DNA from 3 places in the Candidatus Pantoea multigeneris genome. Region 1 is predicted to be linked to each of the others. Evidence: predicted binding sites of a transcription regulator. Region 1 holds the regulator's gene; each other region holds the start of a gene.
What was found. The regulator PurR, encoded in region 1, represses purine synthesis genes. The targets are predictions, from matches to a motif close to CANGCAAACGTTTGCNTG.
Positions count from the first base shown of each region.

Region 1 (8,075 bases):
TTGATTTCCGTCAGGGATTTTAGGCGCGGAGCGACCACGGGATAACTGGCTTCGCCAGTATCTGCAACATAAATAGCAGGCAGGTCGCCAAGGTGACCTTCAGCATTCCAGGGTCCAAGGTGTTTACCGGTATTTTTGGGATCAAAGTGCCCGCCCGCCGCACCGGCTGGCACCACTTTGCCATCCACTGTCGCGGGTTCGCAGCTCCCTTTAGCATGAACATGAAAACCATGAATGCCGGGGACCAGTCCGCTCAGATGGGGGGTAAATTGCAGCCCGTAAGGCGTTTCGCTAATGGTGACCGTACCCACCGCTTTACCGGCTCCTTCCGCGGTGGCTTCATGCAAGGTGACGGTTTCGCTGGCCGCGAGGGCCGAAGTGGCGGTAAGCAGAGCGCAGAGCGCGAGGACTGTTCTTTTCATACTTTATTCCTTTTAATGTTTTTGCCAGAGTTTGCTCTCCAAGCCTACTGCTTACTTTCCAGTTTCGCCTGTCGAAAAGCACAATTCGGCGCTTTCAAGTCTTTTCCTGGCCTTCTGAGTCAGAACAAAGTGGGCTGCGGCGGATCATTCGTATCATCCAGCTTATGTTTTTTGGCCGCACGAAGACGGCGCTGTCGGCACAGGCGCAGAACGTCCTGTTTCTGGACGTCATTCAGATTGCGCCAGTTAAAACGCTCTTCGCGACTCCGTAGGCATCCAAGACAATAGCCACGGCTATCACTTTGGCAAATGCCCCGACACGGGCTGTCTATCGGGAAAAACTCCAGTTGTTCTGTCACATCGCCTCCCACACACACGATCTGATACCATTGAAGCCATTGCGCATTTATTGTGCAAGTTGAAACCGCAAAAATGCGCAGCAGATCCGTTCGCTCATGAGCAGTTTGTGCCACGCTTCGGAATGCGGGTTGAAACCGACCAGTCAGTCTATTAGTCTCTCTGCCATGAATACTGCACAACAACGTAATGAAACCTGTGAACACCTGCTCGCAACGGGGGAAGCCCTCTGTCTACAGCGCGGTTTTACCGGCATGGGCCTGAATGAGTTACTTAGCATCGCTCAGGTACCCAAAGGATCGTTCTATTACTATTTCCGCTCTAAAGAGGCGTTTGGCGTCGCTTTGCTGGAACGGTATTTCGTGCAGTATATTGCGCAAATTGAGCAACAGCTCAGCGGTGACGAGGTTCCCGCCGCACAGCGGATACTGAATCATTTTGCCACCGCAGAAGCCCTGTTTCGCCAGAAAGGCCATATTGTTGGCTGTCTGGGTGTAAAACTGTCGGCGGAAGTTTGCGACCTGTCAGAGCCAATGCGCGATGCGCTACAACGTGGTGCTGAAGGTGTGATGCGGGCCTATGCCCGCACCTTAAAGCAGGCACAGTTGCAGGGAGCCAACTGGCACCTGTCGGCTGAAGAGATGGCGCAGATGCTGTATGTGTTTTGGTCTGGCGCCAGCTTGCAAAGTAAGATTTCACGCGATCCACAGCCGCTCAGTCTGGCCTTAAAGACATTCGGGCAATGGCTTGATCAACACTGATTTTTTTTAAAAACACCATTTGTAGACGACTGGTCTACTTGAGGAGATCATCATGGCTAAAGAGATTTTGTTTCAGCCGCTGAAAGTAGGCGCCATTACCGTACCCAACCGCATTTTCATGGCCCCTCTGACGCGTTTGCGCAGTATTGAGCCGGGCGATGTTCCTACCCCACTGATGGGCGAATACTATCGCCAGCGTGCGACTGCTGGCCTGATCATCACTGAAGCAACGCAGATTTCTTTCCAGGCTAAAGGCTATGCCGGTGCGCCAGGGCTGCACAGCCAGCCGCAGATCGCGGCCTGGAAAGCAATTAACCAGGAAATTCATCAGGCGGGGGGGCACAGTGCCGTCCAACTCTGGCACACCGGGCGTATCTCTCACTCCAGCCTTCAGCCTGAAGGCCTGGCCCCGGTAGCACCTTCTGCCCTGGCGGCCGGAACACGCACCTCATTACGTGCGGAAGATGGCACGGTTTACCGTGAAGACACTTCAACGCCACGTGCCCTGAGCGTGGAAGAGATCCAGCACATCGTGGCTGATTTCGGTCAGGCCGCGGCCAATGCGCGTGAAGCTGATTTTGATCTGCTGGAACTGCACTCTGCCCACGGCTATTTGATCCACCAGTTCCTGGCTCCTGGCTCTAACCAACGTAGCGATGAATACGGTGGCAGCATGGAAAAACGCGGTCGTTTTGCGCTGGAAGTGGTGGATGCAGCGATTGCTAACTGGTCGGCAGATCGCATCGGGATCCGTATTTCACCGATCGGCAGTTTCCAGAACCTGGCCAATGGGCCAGATGAAGAGGAAGCGGCGCTGTGGTATGTGGCTGAACTCGCGAAACGCAACGTTGCCTATATTCACTTCTCCGAGCCAGACTGGGCCGGTGGCGAGCCGTATACTGATGCTTTCCGCGAGAAAGTGCGCAGCATCTATCCTGGCGTCATCATCGGTGCCGGTGCCTACAGCGTGGAAAAAGCGGAAGATTTAATCCAGCGTGGCCTGATTGATGCAGTCGCCTTTGGCCGTGACTACATTGCCAACCCGGATCTGGTGGCGCGTCTGCAACAGGATGCGCCTCTGAACCCACAGCGCCCGGAATCCTTCTACGGCGGTGGTGCCGAAGGCTATACCGACTACCCAACGCTGTAATCAGTAAGCCGTGACCTCAGGTTGCGGCTTGCCTTTTTCGCCCGTTGCCATCATGGTTATACGGGCTTTACGTCATTTATTAAGAGGATATTATGCGTTTACTTCATACCATGGTACGCGTGGGCAACCTGGAACGTGCAATTAAGTTCTACACCGAAGTGTTGGGCATGCGCCTGCTGCGTCAGAGCGAGAATACCGAATACAAATACACCCTGGCATTCGTCGGTTACACCGAGGAGAGCGAAGGTGCTGTGATCGAACTGACCTATAACTGGGGCGTAGAGAGCTACGATCTCGGCAACGCTTATGGTCACATCGCACTGGGTGTTGACGATGTTGCAGCCACCTGCGAGCGCATCCGCTCACAGGGCGGTAAAGTGACCCGTGAAGCTGGCCCGGTTAAAGGCGGCACCACGATGATTGCTTTTGTTGAAGATCCAGACGGTTACAAAATTGAGCTGATCGAAAACAAGCACGCCGGTCACGGCCTGGGACACTAATCTCTCCCCTTCAGTCTGCCGTTCCGGCAGACTGCTCGCTTAACCTGCTGCACCGTCAGCCGTTTTTTGCCATAATGCCCGCTGCCTAAATCTGCAATGAGATCCCGATGTCTGCTTCAACTTCCCAAAATGCTTTAAATCAACGTTTTCGCGGCTTCTATCCTGTGGTTATTGATGTTGAAACTGCCGGATTCAATGCCCAGACTGATGCTTTATTAGAAGTGGCAGCCACGACGTTAAAGATGGATGAAGATGGCTGGTTACATTGCGATCAAACACTGCATTTCCACGTCGAGCCCTTTGAAGGGGCGATTTTAAACCCGGAAGCGCTGGCGTTTACCGGTATCGACCCGCACAACCCGCTGCGTGGTGCGGTGAGTGAACATGATGCTCTGCATGCCATCTTTAAGATGGTGCGTAAAGGCATCAAAGATCACGGCTGTAATCGCGCCATTATGGTGGCCCATAACGCGAATTTTGATTTGAGTTTTATGTCGGCCGCCGCTGAGCGTGCCAGCCTGAAACGCAATCCATTCCACCCGTTTGCGACTTTTGATACCGCCGCACTCAGTGGTCTGGTGCTGGGGCAAACCGTGCTGGCGAAAGCCTGTAAAACCGCCGGGATTGATTTCGACAGTACCCAGGCGCACTCCGCGCTTTATGATACCGAGCAAACCGCCCTGCTGTTCTGTGAACTGGTCAATCGCTGGAAACGCCTTGGTGGCTGGCCGCTGCCTTTAGCGGTGGAAGAAGACACTGAGAGCGCGGAAGAAGCGTAATCGTGACGGCGTCACAAAATTCAGGCACATAAAAAAGGCTGCCATTCCTGAAAATGGCAGCCCTGTTTGAATATGATCTTAACTGGCAAGCATCACGGCATTGTCAGCCTGGATGCATTACTCAGCTTCTTTAAACTTTTCTGCGGTTTCTTTAATCAGCTGCTGCAATTCACCGGCCTGGAACATCTGCACGATGATATCGCAGCCGCCAACCAGCTCACCGTCAACCCACAGCTGTGGGAAGGTCGGCCAGTTAGCATAACGTGGCAGCTCAGCACGGATATCCGGGTTCTGCAGAATATCAACATACGCGAAGCGCTCACCACAGGCAGACAACGCCTGAACCGCCTGGGCGGAGAAACCACAGCTAGGCAGTTTTGGCGAACCTTTCATATACAGCAGGATTGGGTTTTCGCTGATCTGCTGCTGAATTTTTTCAATTGTGCTCATAAAATGTCTCTCTCAATTCCCTACTTCGTGTTTCTTTATTGTAGCGATTTCCAGGCACGACTGAAAACCGGATTTTGCGTTCCCTAAAGCAAATCGCCATCTGTGTTAATTCAAATTTTTCATGAGTCGATATCCGCCACACCTTTTTTAGGGTGATTCATTCATTCTTTGTCATAATTGTGGTGCTATAACCTACTGAGATTGCGTGTTTTTCCGACAATCACACTCTGTAAGAATTAAATAAAAAAAGACCTTACCTTTTCGAAAAAAACTGGATTAGAATTACTTCGGTGCTGATCAAGGATCAGATTTGTCTAACTTTGTCGCGGCCAATATCGCGTGGCAGCTTAACCTGTAACCGGACTATGCGTTTACTGATTACGCTTTTCATACTGGCTTTTACTCAAGTTTTTTTGAACGTTGCATGTGCTTCTCCGCATAAGCCGGTTAACGCCAGCTTGCATAATGCAGAGAAGAAAAGTGCGCGTGAAGATGAACGCCGCAAGCGACGCCCGGTGAAAAGTTCGGGTAAGAAAACCCGTACCACAACCATGGAAAAGCTGAAACTTAAGCGCAGTAAAAAAGCCGCGCCTGAGAAAGTGCATCACGAACCGGTTAAAAAAGCCGCGCATCTGACAAAACACACCCCATTAAAAAAGAAAGCCGAGCTTAAGTCTGCACGGGTTAAATATTACGGCCATAAGCGTGGTGCGCGTGGTAAAGCGACTGAACTGGCCACGATTAAAATGAGCAATGCTCACCGCCAGCGCTATCAGAAAGCCCGTGAAACGGCCATGAACAAGCTAATGGGCCAGTTGGGCAAACCTTACCAGTGGGGCGGCACCTCGCCGTATACCGGTTTTGATTGCAGCGGCCTGGTCTGGTATGCCTATAAAGATCTGGTGAATTACAAATTCCCGCGTACCGCGAATGAGATGTACCATTTGCGCGACGCAGCGCCGATTAAGCGTGACATGCTACAGAAAGGGGATTTGGTCTTCTTCCGCATTGCGCATCGCGGGGCGGCCGATCACGTTGGCGTGTATTTGGGTAACGGTAAATTTATTCAGTCACCCCGTACCGGCAAAGATATTCAGATCAGCGCACTCAGTAATGATTACTGGCAGAGCCATTATGTCGGTGCTCGCCGCATGATGACCCCAACCACCATTCGCTGAGTGTTGCGGAGAAAAAAGCCTGAAGATGACCTTCAGGCTTTTTTTTTGCCTGCGATAACTACGCATTCAGATACAGCATCAGTGAATGATTCCCTCGGTTGCCCCGCTGTCACCGCCCCCTCTGGTTTAGCGCTTCGTGTGGCGGCTTGTAAAAATCTCGTCATCTTTGCTGTGTCTTGCTAGAATCCCCTTCTTCGTTGCGCAACAGCGTTTTTTCACCGCCCACCCTACCCACGCCAAGTCACACTCTGGCGGCAAAATAGTGGTCAAAAGGCAGTTGGATTTCCGCAAATTTCACCCTGCGCACGCAAACGTTTAACATTATGTTTATCAATACATTAGGATAAGCATTGGAGTCCGGTTTACATGGCAACAATTAAAGATGTGGCAAAACGCGCGGGCGTCTCAACCACCACCGTTTCGCACGTCATCAATAAAACACGCTTTGTGGCTGAAGAGACCCGCAATGCAGTATGGGAAGCCATTAAAGCGCTGCATTACTCCCCAAGCGCGGTCGCACGTAGCCTGAAGGTGAATCACACCAAGACGTTGGGCCTGTTAGCGACCTCAAGCGAAGCACCTTACTTCGCGGAAATCATTGATGCCGTTGAAAAACACTGCTTCGACAAGGGCTATACCCTTATTTTGGGTAATGCACACAATGACCTGAATAAGCAGCGCGCCTACCTGTCAATGATGGCGCAAAAGCGCGTAGACGGCCTGCTGGTGATGTGTTCGGAATACCCGGACGATCTCCTGAAAATGCTGGAAGAGAACCGTAATATCCCTATGGTGGTGATGGACTGGGGCGAATGTCAGGGCGATTTCACCGATACCGTATTAGATAACGCCTTCCAGGGCGGTTATATGGTCGGTCGCTATCTGATTGAACGCGGCCACCGTGATATTGGCGCGATCCCTGGACAGATGGCACGTAACACCGGGGGTGGTCGTCATGCCGGGTTTGTTAAGGCACTACAGGAAGCAGGCGTGGCGATCCGTGATGAGTGGATTGTGCAAGGGGATTTCGAAACCGAATCGGGCTATCTCGCCATGCAGCAGATTCTGGCACAAAAACAGCGCCCTACGGCGGTGTTCTGCGGCGGAGATGCCATGGCAATGGGCGCAATTTGCGCCGCCGATGAGCTGGGGCTGCGCGTGCCGCAGGATATCTCCGTGATTGGCTATGATAATTTGCGCAACGCGCGTTATTACACGCCAGCGCTCACTACCGTACATCAGCCAAAATCTGAGTTAGGTGAAAAAGCGCTGGATATGCTGTTGGATCGCATCACCAGTAAACGTGAAGACTCTCAGACCATTGAAGTGAATCCGACATTAATTGAACGCCGTTCCGTCGCCGATGGACCGTTCCGCGATTATCGCCGTTAATCCGGACAGTCTTCACTCAGCCACTCCTGATTCAGGGTGTGGCTGTCACCCAAATACGTCAGCAACCATGCCAACGCCGGTGACGCACTTTGCTCGGCCCAGGTGACAAAACAGGGGCTGTCTGGAAACGCCTGCGGTAATTTCAGCTCCTGCAACTGTCCCTGCTGCAACAGCGGCTGCGCCAGATGGCCCGGCGTCATCGCCACACACAATCCCGCTTGCGTACAGGCCAGGCCTGTTTGCCAGTCCGGTGCCACCAGGCGACGTTGGTTATCCAGGGTCCAGGTCATACGGCGTGGCAGCGCGCGTGAGGTATCCTCAATCACCAGTGACGGCCACGCACGTAGCGCGTCTTCATCAGGTTCGGCCACTTGTGTTAACGGGTGGTCGGTTGCGACCACACAGCGCCAGTTCAGTGCGCCCATATCGCGCCAGGCAAAACGCCCTCCTACCGGAACAGCCTGAGTGGCACCAATGGCCGCATCGGCACGCCCATCAGCCAGGGCATCCCAGACACCGTTAAATACTTCATACTGCACGGCAAGTTCCATATCTGGAAAAGCACGATAGAAATCCAGCACCATTTGCCTGACGCGGTGGGGTTTGACGATGCTGTCCACGGCCACCGTAAAGCGCCCTCTCCAGCCGTTGGCTAGCTGCTGACACTGGCGGCGAGTGGCTTGCATTTTTTTGATGACCTCACGACCTTCTGAGACAAAATGCGCACCCGCTGGCGTTAATACAACATCGCGGTGCTGACGTTCGAACAGCGGTACGGCCAGCCAGGTTTCCAACTGCCTGATCGTATAGCTGACGGCAGAGGGGACGCGATGTAATTCCTGTGCCGCCGCACTGAAACTGCCATTGCGCGCGACCGCGTCCACCACTTCAAGTGCATATTCTGACCACATAAGCTTGCCTTCAATTATTTTCACAGCAACCTGCAAATATTAACGTTTCACACTCCCGGCTGCACTCTTTTACACTTGCCGCCTGTGTGAATTAACCATGAGCCTGTTATGTTGTCGTCAAAAGGATTTATGCTCTATCTCGCCGTGCTTAGTATGCTGGGCTTTCTGGCAACGG
Region 1 is NZ_VWXF01000001.1:55,778-63,852, forward strand. Features, by position in the region: gene sodC (superoxide dismutase family protein) at 1-422, opposite strand, end outside; gene F3J40_RS00245 (DUF1289 domain-containing protein) at 542-781, opposite strand; gene F3J40_RS00250 (TetR/AcrR family transcriptional regulator) at 947-1,540, shown strand; gene F3J40_RS00255 (alkene reductase) at 1,593-2,690, shown strand; gene gloA (lactoylglutathione lyase) at 2,783-3,190, shown strand; gene rnt (ribonuclease T) at 3,298-3,969, shown strand; gene F3J40_RS00270 (Grx4 family monothiol glutaredoxin) at 4,087-4,419, opposite strand; gene F3J40_RS00275 (C40 family peptidase) at 4,785-5,597, shown strand; gene purR (HTH-type transcriptional repressor PurR) at 5,964-6,989, shown strand; gene punR (DNA-binding transcriptional activator PunR) at 6,986-7,900, opposite strand; gene punC (purine nucleoside transporter PunC) at 8,009-8,075, shown strand, end outside.

Region 2 (8,075 bases), on a different contig from region 1:
CACCGGCCGGTACGCCAGTCCCGAGGTGGATCGCAGTGAATAAGTCGACATCATCCAGTACGCCCGCCGCCACCATGGCTTTCGCCCCGCGCACGCCCTCTTCAGCAGGCTGGAAAATGAGTTTAATGGTGCCGCTCAACTTCGCCTGGTTTGCCATTAAGACGCGGGCCAGACCAAGGCCAATGGACGTATGACCGTCATGACCGCAGGCGTGCATCATGCCGCTATTGATGGAGGTAAAACCTTCACGCACAGGCAGGTGATCGGCCGCCAGGCTCTCGTTGAGATCCAGTGCATCCATATCAACCCGGAAACCCATCACCGGGCCAGGGCGGCCAGTGTTGAGGGTGGCTACCACGCCACAAAATCCGCCGGAGAAGTGGCCAATCCACTGTGGCAATGCGCCTTGCGCCAGCGCGCGCGCTTCCTGTGCGGCCAGCACGCTGGCGTCTGGTAAGCCCATGCGGGCTTCCGCATCAATCACTTCGCGACCTAACTGAAGCTGATAACCTAACTGGTGTAACTCTTCCGCGACCAGTGTCGCCGTGCGAAATTCCAGCCAGCCAGATTCAGCAAACTGATGCAAATCGCGACGCCAGCTTTGCAGTTGTGGAACCAGGTCGGAAACCTGCTGAGAAAGGGTAGTCATGGTGTGATCCTTGATGTTGGTTTTTTGGTCTTTAACCTGAATCTACACAATGGTATTGGGGGGCATAAGATGCGAATATCTTGCCTATGATAAACAGGGGTTATCACGAGGATACCCATGCCAGCACCGCTAAAACTTCATCAACTGCGCGCCTTTGTCGATGTGGCACGCCAGGGCAGCATTCGTGCAGCCAGCCGCCTGTCTGGTCTGTCGCAACCGGCGCTCACGAAAGCGATTCAGGAGCTGGAGCTGGCGGTTGGCGCGCGGCTGTTTATTCGCGGCCAGCAGGGTGTGCGAATGACGGACATCGGTGATAACTTTTTTCGCCATGCCAGTCTGGTGTTGGAAGAACTCCGCGTGGCGCAGGAGGAGATTCAGCAGCGGTTAGGGCTGGCGGGGGGACAGGTGAATATTGGCGTGGGTGGCAGTATTGCTCGCACCGTGATGCCTCAGGTCATTACGCAGTTTCATCGTGAATACCCGCGTGTCAAAGTCCGTATTGTTGAAGGGCAACTGGTCTCCATGGTGCCAGAACTGCGTCAGGGTGAGCTGGATTTCACCATTAACACTTACGATCAAAGCCATCTTGATCAGGAGCTGAGCTACGAACAGGTGATGACGCGCGAATACCGCGTGGTAGTGCGCAAAGGCCATCCCATGGCAAAAGCGCGATCGCTACAGGAGATGCAACACTGTGACTGGACGATGCCAACGCGCAAAGGCAGTTACTACCGCCTGCTGCACGATCTGTTTGCCGAACGCGGCATGGCACCCAATATTGTGGTGACCTGTGAAACGTTCATGGCTTGTATCAGCCTGGTGGCGCAGAGCGACTTTGTCAGCATTCTGTCGGAGGATGTGATTAACGATGCGGTGTTGGGCAGCCAGTTGCAGGCGGTGGAACTGGACGAGCCGCTGCCACTGGCACAGTTTTATCTTATTCAGCGTAAGGACACGTCACTTACCCCAATGGGGGCGTATATGGCGCAGCTGTTCCGGCGCTATTGTCAGCAAAGTTAAGAGTGTGGCCTGGCTCGCGTCCGGGTGAAAAAAACCGCACTACACTCTCTAGCGGGTTATTTCCGCAGGAGTCGATCATGCAAGTCACACCTTATCTGTTTTATAACGGGCGCTGTGAAGAGGCGATTGCGTTTTATCTTGCCGCTACCGATGCCACGCTACTGTTTAAAATGACGTTTGGTGATATGCCGGAGTCTGAAGGAGGCGGTGAAGGTTGCCCTACGGGAATGACGTTCCCGCCTGAGCAGATCATGCATGCGCATTTGCGCATTGGGCAGGGTGAAATCATGCTGAGCGATGGACCTTCTGATACGCGCTATGGTGGCTTTGCAGTCAGCCTCTCTACGCCCGATGAAGCTCAGGGTAAAAAGTGGTTTGACGCACTGTCGGAAGGTGGAGCGGTAACAAAAAGCTGGGAACCCACATTCTGGGCAAATGGCTTTGGGATGTTTACCGATAAGTTCGGCGTGCCGTGGATGGTGAATGCTTATAAACCACAAGGTTAACAGCCGGTTCCTTCTCCCGGAGCGGGGGAAGGAACCCGAGATGCGGGAGTGGAGATGCCCACTCCCGATCTATCAGAAGTTATAACCTACAACCAGGTAGTAACCCCAGCCGGTAGATTTCACTTCAAACGGACCATTGCCGAAGTTCAACTCCTGACCATCCGCCCATTGACCGCCGTTGTGGAACCAACGCGCCACGGTTGAAACATGCCAGTGTGCGTAGTTCAACGACAGAATATGGCTGGAAGCGATGGAGTTACTGGTGCGTGATGGACCGGTTTTCTCCGCCAGGTCTGAGCCCCAGTCGAAGTTGGTGAAGCCAATGTAGCTCAGCTTACCGCCCCACAGGTCGGTAATCGGTACAAAGTATTTCACTTTGAAGCGGTAACCATCCCAGCTGTTTTCGTTTGCAGCCTGGTAGTTCTGCCACTGGTACTTGGCATAGACGTTCAGCGACAGGCCAACGTCAGAATGGGTATCGATATCCGTGCCCAGACCCATATACCAGGTGCTCTGGCGCTGAGATGGGTTGCGACCCATATCGTAGATGTAGTTGTTCGCGAAGTACCACTCTTTGAACGGGCCAAATGCCAGGCTGGTGCCGGTCAGTTTGTCGATGGAGAAGCGAGGTTCAATCTCCATAAACAGCGGCGAACCGTGGTCAAAAATACCGTTGGCGTTGCTGTTGCCCGTGCCAAAGAAGTTGGTCAGGTCGGCGTAGCCATAGAAATCGAACCAGTCTTTGTGTGCAAAGGCTTCATATTCCAGATACACGTCATTGTTGTACTGTGGTCCGAAACGGGTGTGAGTACTGCCTACCACGTTAACACTCTGGTGCCACCAGTCAGAAACATATTGCGGTTCGTCAGCAGCCTGGGCTGCTCCTGCCATGCTACCTGCCAGTAAAGCGCCTGCTATCAGTTTTTTATATTTCATTATCATAAGCCACATGCTGATGACCGCTGCTCGTGGGGCGGCCGGAGTGAAATCAATTCCCCGCGGGAAATGCGCTGTAACAATCAGATAAACAGCGTGCGTAGCGTGCCGTTTATCAGCGCATAGAAAATAGATTTTGCTCACATTTGTCAAAACGTGTTGCATTTTAAATCATTGGAAATGTGACGTGCATCACATAATCAAACTGAGGCGAACGGAACCGAACAACCGTTTGCGTTGTCCGGTTCCGTTGCGATGCAGGAAATCAGGGGAGGGTGACGCGAACCTGCAAACCGCAAATCACACCCTGCGGGTTAAGGCAGTTACTGATCGCGACCTGAATGCTGTGTTTGTTAGCCACGCTTTTCACAATGGACAAGCCAAGACCGCTGCCCTGGGCTTTCACATCCGACGAGCGGGTAAAGCGATCAAAAGCACGATCGATAAACGCTTCTTCCATTCCCTGGCCGTTATCAATCACATCGACCACGGTTTTGCCGGCGACGCGATGTAACAGCACGTCCACCAGGCTGCCTTCTGGCGTGTGTAGCATCGCATTACCGATCAGGTTATCGAACAAGCTGCGCAATTCTGAGCGGCTGGCCTGGATCTGATATTGGGTACTGCCGTTAAAACCAATATCAATGCCGCGCTTATCGGCTACCACCATGAGCTGTTCAATGCTCTCTTTCAGCAGCCCTTCGAGATCGATATTTTCGACCGTTGCCACCACGCTGTGATCTTCCTGACGCGAAATATTCAGCAGCTGCGTCACCAGATGGCGGGTGCGGGTCACGCCCGCTTCCAGCTGGTCAAACTGTCGGCTGGCATCCCCTGGCTGAATATGCTGGCGCAGATTTTCCACTTGCAGCGTCACGGCGGTGACTGGCGTGCGTAGCTCATGGGCGGCATCTTCCAGGAACTGTCGCTGGGAGGACCAGGCCGCATGCAGCTTGTGTAACAGGGAGTTATAGGCGGCAATCAGCGGCTGTAGCTCATCCGGCAAGTCGTGCGAGGCTACCGTGTGCGGATTCAGCGTCTCCTGGGCGGCAATCTCCCTGGCGGCCACGCGCAGATCGCGCGTGATTTTGCGTACCACCAGCCAGATCACCAGCATTGACAGAGGCATCATCAGAATCAGGGGGATGATCGCCGATAAAGTACGGGACACCATCACCGACTTCATATAGCTGAGATTGTGCATGACCTGAATGGTGCGAATATCGCTGCCTGGCTCGCCGGGGCGGGTATAGATACGCCATTGGCAGTCGTGACAGTGACCGACGTAGACGTTGTGCCAGCCCTTTTGCGTCACCAGCGGGGCATTGAGTTCCGGCCACGAGCTGGCGCGCAGTTTGCCGTTGGCATCCCATAGCTGCACCACATAGGCACTTTTTACCTTATCGGCATTGACCAATAGCGGCATCAGCACCGGCAAACGTTTGTTGACTGCCCAGGCATCCGCTATTTTGGTGAGCTGGTCGTCTTTCATGCTGCCAATCATGTCGCCGTAGCAGCTAAAGAAATACCAGGTCACGCCGCCAATCACCAACAGATGAATAATAAACAGCGTACTCAGCAGTTTGTTACGTAACGAACGCATAAAGGGCAATGTTTTCATATGGCAGGCACCCGCCAGCCGAGGCCGCGTACGTTGCGAATGGCATCGTTGTTGAGTTTGCGGCGCATACCGTGAATCAGTACGTCAATGGCGTTGCTGGTGACCTCTTCGCCCCAGCCGTAAATGCGGTTCTCTAACTGTTCGCGAGAAAGAATGGCACCGGGACGCTCCAGCAGTGCATAGAGCAGCGCATACTCTCGCGCAGTTAACTGCTCGCGCTGGCCTTTGTACAACACTTCTCGCGTCATCATGTCGAGTTGCAGATCGCCACTGCCGAGTAAGGAGTCTGCCGCACCATGGCGACGACGAGTTATGGCGCGCATACGGGCCAGAACCTCCTGTAGATCAAAGGGTTTTAGCAGATAATCATCGGCTCCGCTGTCCAGACCCTGCACGCGCTGAGAGACGCTATCGCGTGCGGTGAGGATCAGCACTGGCGTCATATCGCCACGGCTGCGGGCATGTCTTAATACTTGCAGCCCGTCCTGGCGCGGTAAGCCTAAGTCGAGTAGTACACAGGAGTAGCCACCTTCGCTCCAGGCATTGCTGGCGTAAACGCCGTCACGTACCCAATCTACTGACCAGCCAGCACCTTCCAACGCATGTTGAAGGTTAGCACCGATCATTTCATCATCTTCTACCAGTAGTACACGCATCAGGATGCCTCCAGCCATCATTACACGCAGTGTAACGCTGAAAAGTTAGCGCAGAATTAACCGCGATCTCAGCCTTGCTAATTCTGCGCTAAGTTTTCGCTAATTAAGGGATAAATTTTACGCGCTACAGTGACGCTACTGCCTAACAGTCTCTTCAGGAGAGCATCATGAATCAGAGCGAATTTATCCGTAGTTTGCTGGAGTGGATCGAGAACAACCTTGCACACGACCTGCATCTTGACGAAGTCGCGCGTCGTTCTGGTTACTCTCGTTGGCATTTACAGCGTCTGTTCCGTCAACACACCGGCTACTCTTTGGCGGAATATATTCGTCAACGTCGTCTCACCGAGTCCGCCCTGAGCCTGCTCAACAGTAATGAGGCGATTTTGCAGGTGGCGATGAACTTCGGGTTTGATACGCAACAAGCCTACACGCGCACCTTTAAAAACTACTTCCGTGTGACGCCGGGTCAACTGCGCCGTCAGCGTCGCGTTGAACCGGATCGGCTGCTGTTTCCGGTGGCGGTAGCGAGTTAATAGCCCGAATTCTGTTATGCTTCCCGGTAGATGTTGTTTAATTCAGAAACAATAGCCTCATCCGGGAATTCATGGAAAATAGCGATAACCTCACCGCCATGCTGCTGTTTGCTCGCGTGGTAGAGCTGCAAAGTTTTAGCGAAGCCGCACGCGATCTCGGGCTGTCGAAATCTTACGTCAGCCGTGAGATTGCCCGGCTTGAGCTAAGGCTGGGAATCAAACTGCTCCAGCGCACCACGCGCAAAATGACGTTGACTGAACTTGGTCAAGCCTACTACCCCTTCTGTACACGAATGCTGGCGGAAATGCATCGCGCAGATGCCTTTGTGAAGCAGATTCATCAGCAACCGGCAGGTAACGTGCGTTTACAGGCCCCGGTGACCTTTGGCTGCCAGTGTGTGGTGCCGGTACTCAACCGTTTTTTACGCGGTCACCTGCATATCAACGTTGATCTCGATCTGACTGACCGCATTGGTGAAAGCGTGCCAGAAGAGGTGGATGCGGTGATTGCGATTCGTGCGCGCACGCCGCTACAGGGAAATTTCCGCGCCCTGACCGACATTAACTGGGGGCTGTATGCCACGCCGGGTTATCTGGATCAGCGCCCGCCGATTCTGCATCCTGAGCAACTGCCGCGCCATGATTTGCTGCTGTTTCACGGTGCGGCACATACCGCCGCACTGCCATTCCGCCGGGAAAAACAGAAGCTGATGATGGATGTCCGTAGCCGCTTTCGTGCCAACAACAGTATGGCGCTCCTCAATGCCGCCCTTGCTGGCAGCGGCATTGCCTATCTGCCTTCCTACATGACGCAGGAAGCGATGCAGCGGGGTGAAATCGTGCAACTGCTGCCGGAGTGGCAAATGGACCGCCTGCAGTGCTTCCTGATGATTAAAGAGACGCAGCAGGCTACCTCACCAGTGAATCTGCTGTGTGATGCGCTGATCGCCGGGCTGGCGAACGGTTGATTGTTGCTCTCCAGCAACATCAGAACGCTGGAGAGTAAATATCGTGCGCGATCTGTTGCGGCTGTGATCCTGTTGTTAGCCTGAGAGCTGGTTATCCAACAGGACCGGTATCATGCAACCAACGGAAGAGACACTCCCCCCGGAACAAATACACTGGCGCCGCAATATGTGGGTATGTGTGTTTGGTTCTTTCAGCACCATCGTGGCAATGACGTTACTGCTGCCGTTTTTACCGCTCTACGTACAGCAACTGAGTGTGACTGAACCTGCGGCGATTGCCCGTTGGTCAGGCATTGCTTATGGCGCAACCTTTCTCAGCGCGGCGCTGACGGCACCCCTGTGGGGGAAGCTGGCGGATCGCTACGGGCGCAAGCTGATGTTAATTCGTGCCAGCCTGGGAATGGCGGTGGCAATGTCGCTGATTGGCATGGCAACAGCGCCCTGGCAGTTGGTCGCGCTGCGTTTGCTGGCGGGGCTGTTGGGAGGCTATGCATCAGGTTCCACCATCATGGTGGCGGCACAGACGCCAAAGCAGCATACCGGCTGGGCACTGGGCATCCTCTCTTCCGGGATTATGGCCGGGAATGTGGTGGGGCCGCTGTTAGGCGGGGCGTTACCGCCACTGATCGGCATTCGGCACACTTTCTGGCTGACCGGTGCGGTGATCTTTGTCGCGTTTCTTGCGACCACTTTCCTGCTGCGCGATCCGCCGCGCCAGACCGCACAGAAAAAAGCGGCTGTCGCGGGGGAGGTGGCAACGGTGCAGCAGGGCGTGGTGTGGTTGATGTGGTTATCAGGGGCGTTGCTGATCTTTGCGAACATGTCGATAGAGCCGATTATCACACTCTATATCGGTCAGTTTGTCGCGGGCGATCACGCCATTACCCTGACTGCGGGCGTGGTCATGGCCGCGGCGGCGTTGGGTAATATTGTTTCGGCTCCGCGCATGGGACGACTGGCCGATCGTATCGGTCATGGCAAAGTGCTGGTTACCGGATTGCTGGCCTGCGCACTGCTGTTGATTCCTCAGGCATTTATCACTGCCGCCTGGCAACTGGTGATCTTACGCTTCCTGATGGGCGTGGCGTTAGGCGGGTTGATGCCCTGCATCACGGCGATTATCCGCCATAATGTGCCCTCTTCTCAGGTCGGCCGGATGTTGGGCTATTCCACCTCAGCGCAG
Region 2 is NZ_VWXF01000005.1:289,745-297,819, reverse strand. Features, by position in the region: gene F3J40_RS14140 (M20 family metallo-hydrolase) at 1-649, opposite strand, end outside; gene F3J40_RS14135 (LysR family transcriptional regulator) at 767-1,669, shown strand; gene yjdN (VOC family metalloprotein YjdN) at 1,747-2,175, shown strand; gene F3J40_RS14125 (nucleoside-specific channel-forming protein Tsx) at 2,248-3,111, opposite strand; gene F3J40_RS14120 (sensor histidine kinase) at 3,377-4,732, opposite strand; gene F3J40_RS14115 (response regulator) at 4,729-5,388, opposite strand; gene F3J40_RS14110 (helix-turn-helix domain-containing protein) at 5,556-5,924, shown strand; gene F3J40_RS14105 (LysR family transcriptional regulator) at 5,996-6,892, shown strand; gene F3J40_RS14100 (MFS transporter) at 7,005-8,075, shown strand, end outside.
Region 2: F3J40_RS14125 (nucleoside-specific channel-forming protein Tsx) is a predicted target of PurR. The motif match lies at 3,333-3,350, and genes of this name have one in related genera.

Region 3 (8,075 bases), 1.1 Mb from region 1:
GATGGCATGACCCAGGAAGCCAGGGATGAAGTGAAAGAGGCGCTGGACTTCCGTCTGGGCTTTATCGACTTCGCTCGTGTGCACTTTATCTCGGCGCTGCACGGCAGCGGCGTGGGTAACCTGTTTGAGTCAGTGACCGAAGCCTACGATTGCTCAACCCGTCGTGTTAACACCTCAATGCTGACGCGCATTATGAACATGGCCGCCGATGACCACCAGCCACCGTTGGTACGTGGACGTCGTGTGAAGCTGAAATATGCGCACGCGGGTGGCTACAACCCACCGATTGTGGTGATTCACGGTAACCAGGTGGCCGATCTGCCAGATTCCTACAAGCGTTACCTGATGAACTATTTCCGCCGTTCACTGAACGTGATGGGAACGCCGATCCGCATTCAGTTTAAAGAGGGTGAGAACCCGTTTGCGGGCAAACGCAACCTGTTAACACCAAATCAACAACGTAAGCGTAAGCGTCTGATTTCGCATCTGAAGAAGAACAAGCGTTAAGTTAATTAATGACGGAAACTAAAGGCCCTGCGGGGCCTTTTTTTGTTTTTGTGGGTAAAAAATTTGACTAATGTTTAGTCTGCATTGATCTGGGTCACATTTTTTTACCTCTTTCTTCGCGCTAAGAATTTACTGGCTTTCCGTATAGTTACGTCAACTTCCTCGCGTAATTTGTAGCAAAAATGCTATTGCACAGTGAGTGCGCCGTTATATTTATTCACAACATTACGAACCAAGTGGTACAATCCTGCCGCCTTGTGAAAGGGAGACTTTTCCTAATTGTTAACCTGCTCACATCGCCCGTATTCCGGACGCTGTTCCGTACCAACACGATTTAAAATAAAGCGTAGCCGTTCAAAAAAGGAGCTTCTGCCGTAGCACACTGCATTGTGTTGATGGAGAAGTGGCGCGCATTATTTTTTCTGGAGAGTTTGTCATATGGCTGAAAATTCGGCTCGTCCCTGTAAAGGGTTGAGTATCTGGTCCGTGCTCGTTGGACTGGTGCTACTGGTTACTGGTCTGTTCTTTGCTATCGGAGGCGGTAAGTTGGTCTCCCTTGGCGGCAGCTGGTACTTCTTAATCGCCGGTATTGTGACTGTAATTTCTGCAATTCAGTTCTTCCGTCGTAAATCTTCTGCGGTAACGCTGTTCCTGCTGGTCTTTGTTGGCACCCTGATTTGGGCGCTGGCGGATGCAGGCCTGCAGTTCTGGCCTCTGGTATCACGTCTGATGGTTCCAGCTGGTCTGATGATTCTGGCGTTCGTTACCTGGCCTGCACTGCGTAAGCGTGAAGGTAAATCTTCTCTGGCTAAAGTGTCTTACATCCTGTCTGCCGTTCTGGCCGTGGGTATGGTGGCGACTTTTGTTCAGATGTTCCAGCCGCACGATCCTGTCACTGCTGATGGGAAAGAGCTGCCGCTGGTGCCAGTAGATAAAGCACACGAGCAGAAAGACTGGGACCACTACGGTAACACCGCTGGTGGTAACCGCTTTGTTGCCCTGGACCAGATCACCCGTGACAACGTGAAAGATCTGCAGGTTGCATGGACTTTCCACACCGGTGACGTGCCAATCAGCCCTGGCGGTAACGGCGCAGAAGATCAGGAGACCCCGCTGCAGGTGGGCAATACCCTGTATCTGTGTACTCCACACAACAACATCATCGCCGTTGCTGCGGATACCGGTAAGCAGATCTGGAAGCGTGAAATCAACGCCCAGGCGCAGGTATGGAACCGCTGCCGTGGTCTGGCTTACTTTGACGCCACTAAACCACTGCAACAGCCAACCATTCCGGGTTCTTCACCGGTTCCGGCTGCTGATCTTGCACCAGGTGCTACCTGTCAGCGTCGTCTGATCATGAACACCATCAATGCTCAGCTGATCGAAGTGAACGCTGACAACGGTGAGTTCTGTGAAGATTTCGGTGACCACGGTGTGGTTGACCTGAAACAAGGTCTGGGTAAAGCGCCAGATCCACAGTATCAGCTGACCTCTCCTCCAGCGATGGCGGGTACTACCGTGGTTGTTGGTGGCCGTGTAGCGGATAACGTACAAACTGATATGCCTGGTGGCGTACTGCGTGGTTTCGACGTTATCACTGGTAAACAACGTTGGGCGTTTGACCCAGGTAACGTTGATCCAAATGCTGTGCTGATGCCAGGTCAGGATTACACCCGTTCTACGCCGAACTCATGGGCTCCAATGTCCTATGATCCGAACATGAACACCGTATTCCTGCCAATGGGTAGCCCGTCTGTTGACCTGTGGGGTGCAAACCGTACTCGTCTGGATCATAAATACGGTGCTTCTGTTCTGGCGCTGGATGCCACTACCGGTAAAGAGAAGTGGGTTTATCAGACCGTGCATAACGATCTGTGGGACTTCGACTTACCAATGCAGCCAAGCCTGGTTGACTTCCCGATGGAAGATGGCACGACCAAACCAGCAGTGGTTATCGGTGCTAAGACCGGTATGATTTGGGTGCTGGACCGTCTGACTGGTAAGCCACTGACGAAAGTCGAAGAGCTGCCAATGCCACAGGGCCACATTCCGAACGAGCAGTACACGCAAACTCAGCCGCACTCTGTAGGCATGCCGCAGATCGGTAACCAGACTCTGACCGAGTCTGACATGTGGGGTGCAACACCGTTTGACCAGCTGATTTGTCGTATTAGCTTCAAATCAATGCGTTATAACGGTCTGTTCACAGTTCCAGACACTGACACTTCTCTGAGCTTCCCTGGCTCACTGGGTGGTATGAACTGGGGCGGTATCTCCTTCGACCCAACTCACCAGTACATGTTTGTTAACGACATGCGTCTGGGTCTGTGGGTGAAGATGATTCCACAGGATAACTCTAAAGCCGCTACCAGCAATGGTGGTGAGTCGGTTAACACCGGTATGGGTGCAGTTCCGCTGAAAGGTACTCCGTACGGCGTTGTTAAAGACCGCTTCATGTCTCCATTAGGCATTCCGTGCCAGGCTCCGCCGTTCGGTACTATGTCTGCAATTGACATGAAAACCCGTAAGATTGTTTGGCAGGTACCAGTAGGTACTGTGCAGGATACCGGTCCATTTGGTATCAAAATGCATGCACAGATGCCAATCGGTATGCCAACGCTGGGTGGTTCTCTGGCAACTCAGGGTGGCCTGGTGTTCTTCGCCGGTACTCAGGACTACTACCTGCGCGCCTTTGACTCTTCAACTGGTAAAGAAGTGTGGAAAGCACGTCTGCCAGTGGGCAGCCAGGGTGGTCCAATCAGCTACGTTTCTCCGACCACTGGTAAGCAGTACATCCTGATCTCTGCAGGTGGTGCTCGTCAGTCTCCGGACCGTGGTGATTACGTGATTGCCTATGCTCTGCCAGATTCAGTGAAGAAGTAATCGCTGAAGCTGTAGAGTAGTGCAAAAGGGGTCGACGAAAGTCGGCCCTTTTTTTGTTCGGTGAGAAACATCGCTGTGGGTGGGATGAAAGGTCAGATAATGGGGGCTATGACTGCTCGGAAAGATTGCTCCTGCAGATCTGGCCCGACGTCCATGTCGGGCAAGCGCTCGCTATCATAGCCCTCATTATCTTCCCGCAGACAGCAGCGTTGCTGTAAGAAGTCTGTGCGATTATTGAGGTACGAAGGAGTTGTTTTTAGTTCGGTGAGAAACATCGCTGTGGGTGGGATGAAAGGTCAGATAATGGGGGCTATGACTGCTCGGAAAGATCGCTCATGCAGATCTGGCCCGACGTCCATGTCGGGCAAGCACTCGCTATCATAGCCCCCATTATCTTCCTGCCAGGCAACAGCGTTGCTGTAAGAAGCCTGTGCGGTTTGTTTGTTGAATGTAATTTATGAAAGTCGCACAGTTCTCATCTTTCAGGCAAAACAACGCTATGGATTTCGGTGGCGGAGGGGGATTGGCGCGGAGCCTGTCGTAGCCCAACCCCCTCTGACAGGCCGATGTATCTCGGGTTGGAAGACCGTGGTTTTGACTTGTCAAACAGCAGCGTTGCTGTAAGAAGGCTGTGCGATTATTGAGGGACGTAGGGTGAGCGTTATTTTGCTTTACGTGGGGCGCGCTTTTTTTGCAGCTTAGTCACCTGGCTTTCGACCCAACCATCATCCAGACGGGTGCGTAACGTGTCACCCGCATGGAGTTGGCTGGTTTTCTTCACCAGCGTCCCTTCCGTGGTGGTGGTCACGCTAAAACCGCGTGCCAGCGTTGCCAGTGGACTTACCCCTTCGAGCTGAGCGGCCAGCGTAGCGAAGCGCTGTTTATTAGCGTTCAACTGCTGTTGCATGCTCTGCTGCAGGCGATGCTGCATGTTCGACAGCTGCTGCTGCGCAAGGTAGATTTTTCCCTGCGGTTGCTGTGCGCTCAGGCGCTGCATCAGGCGATCTTGCTGGCGCAGGGCGGTACGTAGGCGCAGCTCCATAGCTTCGTCCAGACGGCGCTGTAGGCGGAACAGTGAAGTCTGCTGGCGTGCTAGACGCAGCTGTGGATGCTGCTGCTGTAAACGATGCTGTAATTGCGTATAACGGCGCTGCTGGCGCGCCAGATAGTAATCCATCGCCATCTCTAATCGCTGCTGCTGGGCCTGTAGCTGTCGCAGCAACTCCACCTGATTACGGCTTACCAGCTCAGCGGCCGCTGAAGGGGTAGGGGCACGTAAATCGGCAACAAAATCGGCAATGGTGACATCTGTTTCATGGCCTACCGCACTGACAATCGGAATGCGGCTGGCGAAAATGGCACGGGCAACGCGCTCATCGTTAAAGCTCCACAAATCCTCCAGCGAGCCGCCGCCACGGCCCACAATAAGTACATCACACTCCTGGCGCTGATTAGCCAGCGCAATGGCACGTACAATGGCAGCAGGCGCATCTGCCCCTTGCACAGCGGTAGGGTAGATCACCACCGGTAGTGAAGGATCGCGGCGATGAAGCACACGCAAAACATCATGCAACGCCGCGCCGGTTGCGGAAGTGATAACCCCAACCTGGCGCGCCGGATCGGGCAGCGGCTGCTTATGTTCGGGCGCAAACAACCCTTCAGCTTCCAGCCGTGCTTTCATCTGAGCAAACTGCTGTTGCAGCAATCCCTCACCTGCGGGATGCATGCTATTGATGACCAACTGATAATCGCCGCGTGGTTCATACAGGGTCAGGGTGGCACGCACCAGAACTTGCTGACCGTGCTGCGGACGAAAACTGACCTGGCGGTTGCTGTTGCGAAACATGGCACAGCGCACCTGAGCGTTTTCGTCTTTGAGCGAAAAGTACCAGTGCCCGGAAGCGGGTTGCGTGAAATTGGAGATCTCAGCACTGAGCCACACCTGGCCCATCTCGCGCTCCAGTAGCTCCCGCACCGTGCTGTTCAGACGGCTGACGCTAAAAATATTGGCATTTGATGGCAGTGACATGTGATGGAGATCAAATTTCAAATCAGAGGGTTAATCAACCGATACTACATGGCTGGTACAAAGGTTCAAGGTTTTTTCTGAAAAAACGCTGGAGGCAAACGGTTTCCACCTGTATAATTCGCTCGCAATATTTTATCTGTTCTCATTCACCCCCAGGTTGAGATATTGCCATGCTAAGAATCGCTAAAGAAGCACTCACATTTGACGACGTATTGCTCGTTCCTGCTCACTCCACCGTTCTGCCGAACACGGCTGAATTAAGCACTCAGCTGACGAAAAACATCCGTCTCAATATTCCAATGGTTTCTGCAGCCATGGACACTGTCACCGAAGCGAACCTTGCTATTGCGCTGGCGCAAGAAGGCGGCATTGGCTTTATCCACAAAAACATGTCGATTGAACGCCAAGCGGAAGAAGTTCGCAAGGTGAAGAAATATGAAAGCGGCGTGGTCACCGATCCTCAGACTGTACTGCCAACCACTACGCTGGCGGCAGTAAAAGAGCTGACTGAGCGCAACGGCTTCGCGGGTTACCCGGTTGTAAACGAAAAGAACGAACTGGTCGGTATCATCACTGGCCGTGACGTACGTTTCGTTACCGACCTCGAACTCCCAGTTTCAGCAGTAATGACGCCGAAAGAGCGTCTGGTTACTGTGAAAGAAGGCGATGCGCGTGAAGTGGTTCTGCAAAAGATGCACGAAAAGCGCGTAGAAAAAGCACTGGTTGTGGACGACAGCTTCCACCTGCTGGGCATGATCACCGTTAAAGATTTCCAGAAAGCAGAACGTAAACCAAACGCATGTAAAGATGCGCAGGGTCGTCTGCGTGTTGGTGCTGCGGTAGGTGCTGGCGCAGGTAACGAAGAGCGTGTTGCCGCGCTGGTTGCCGCTGGTGTTGACGTTCTGCTGATCGACTCCTCACACGGCCACTCTGAAGGCGTTCTGCAGCGTATCCGCGATACCCGTGCAAAATTCCCAGAGCTGGAAATCATCGGCGGTAACGTTGCTACTGGCGCTGGTGCTCTGGCCCTGGTTGAAGCCGGTGTGAGCGCAGTAAAAGTGGGTATCGGCCCTGGCTCAATCTGTACTACCCGTATCGTTACTGGCGTGGGTGTACCGCAGATCACCGCCGTTTCTGATGCAGTAGAAGCGCTGGAAGGCACGGGTATTCCGGTTATCGCTGATGGCGGTATCCGCTTCTCTGGTGATATCGCAAAAGCTATCGCTGCGGGTGCTTCTGTTGTGATGGTGGGTTCTATGCTGGCAGGGACTGAAGAGTCTCCTGGTGAGATCGAACTGTATCAAGGCCGTGCATTCAAATCATACCGTGGTATGGGTTCACTGGGTGCAATGTCTAAAGGTTCATCTGACCGTTACTTCCAGACCGATAACGCGGCAGACAAGCTGGTGCCGGAAGGTATCGAAGGACGCGTGGCTTACAAAGGCCGTCTGAAAGAGATCGTTCACCAGCAGATGGGCGGCCTGCGCTCCTGCATGGGTCTGACCGGTTGTGCAACCATTGAACTGCTGCGTACTAAAGCAGAGTTCGTTCGCATCAGCGGTGCGGGCATTTCTGAGAGCCACGTTCACGACGTGACCATCACAAAAGAAGCGCCGAACTACCGCATGGGTTCATAATCCCGTAAAATGAGACGCCCGGCACCCGCCGGGCGAATTTATTTTAAAGTCCATCCCTGGAAACGCCTTAATGACAGCTGAAAACATTCATAAACACCGTATTCTGATCCTCGATTTTGGTTCTCAGTACACGCAACTGGTCGCGCGTCGCGTGCGCGAGCTGGGCGTGTACTGCGAACTCTGGGCGTGGGATGTCACCGAAGAACAGATTCGTAGCTTCAATCCAACCGGTATCGTGTTGTCCGGTGGCCCGGAAAGCACCACTGAGCACAACAGCCCACGTGCGCCAGAGTATGTCTTCAACGCAGGCGTACCGGTTCTGGGCGTGTGCTACGGCATGCAGACCATGGCGATGCAGTTAGGCGGTAAAGTTGAAGGTTCAACCGAGCGTGAATTTGGTTATGCGCAGGTTGAAGTGATTACCCCAAGCGCGCTGGTGCGTGATATTGAAGATGCAATCAGCGATGCTGGCAAGCCGCTGCTGGACGTCTGGATGAGCCACGGTGACAAAGTCACTGCGATCCCATCAGACTTCGTGACAGTAGCCAGCACCGAATCTTGTCCGTTTGCCATTATGGCGAACGAAGAAAAACGCTTCTACGGTGTGCAGTTCCACCCGGAAGTGACGCACACCCGTCAGGGCCAGCGTATGCTGGAGCGTTTTGTTCTGGATATCTGCGGCTGCGAAGCGCTGTGGACCCCAGCCAAAATCATCGAAGATGCGGTAGAGCGTATTCGTGAGCAGGTAGGTGAAGATAAAGTCATCCTCGGCCTGTCTGGTGGTGTGGATTCATCTGTGACTGCCATGTTGCTGCACCGCGCCATTGGTGACCGTCTGACCTGCGTATTCGTCGATAACGGCCTGCTGCGTCTGAATGAAGCAGAGCAGGTGATGGATATGTTTGGCGACCACTTTGGTCTGAACATCGTTCACGTGGCAGCAGAAGCTCGCTTCCTCGATGCGCTGGCAGGTGAGAACGATCCAGAAGCTAAGCGTAAAATCATCGGTCGCGTATTCG
Region 3 is NZ_VWXF01000001.1:1,123,925-1,131,999, reverse strand. Features, by position in the region: gene der (ribosome biogenesis GTPase Der) at 1-507, shown strand, start outside; gene F3J40_RS05185 (glucose/quinate/shikimate family membrane-bound PQQ-dependent dehydrogenase) at 946-3,390, shown strand; gene xseA (exodeoxyribonuclease VII large subunit) at 4,052-5,419, opposite strand; gene guaB (IMP dehydrogenase) at 5,590-7,056, shown strand; gene guaA (glutamine-hydrolyzing GMP synthase) at 7,127-8,075, shown strand, end outside.
Region 3: guaB (IMP dehydrogenase) is a predicted target of PurR. The motif match lies at 5,511-5,528, and genes of this name have one in related genera.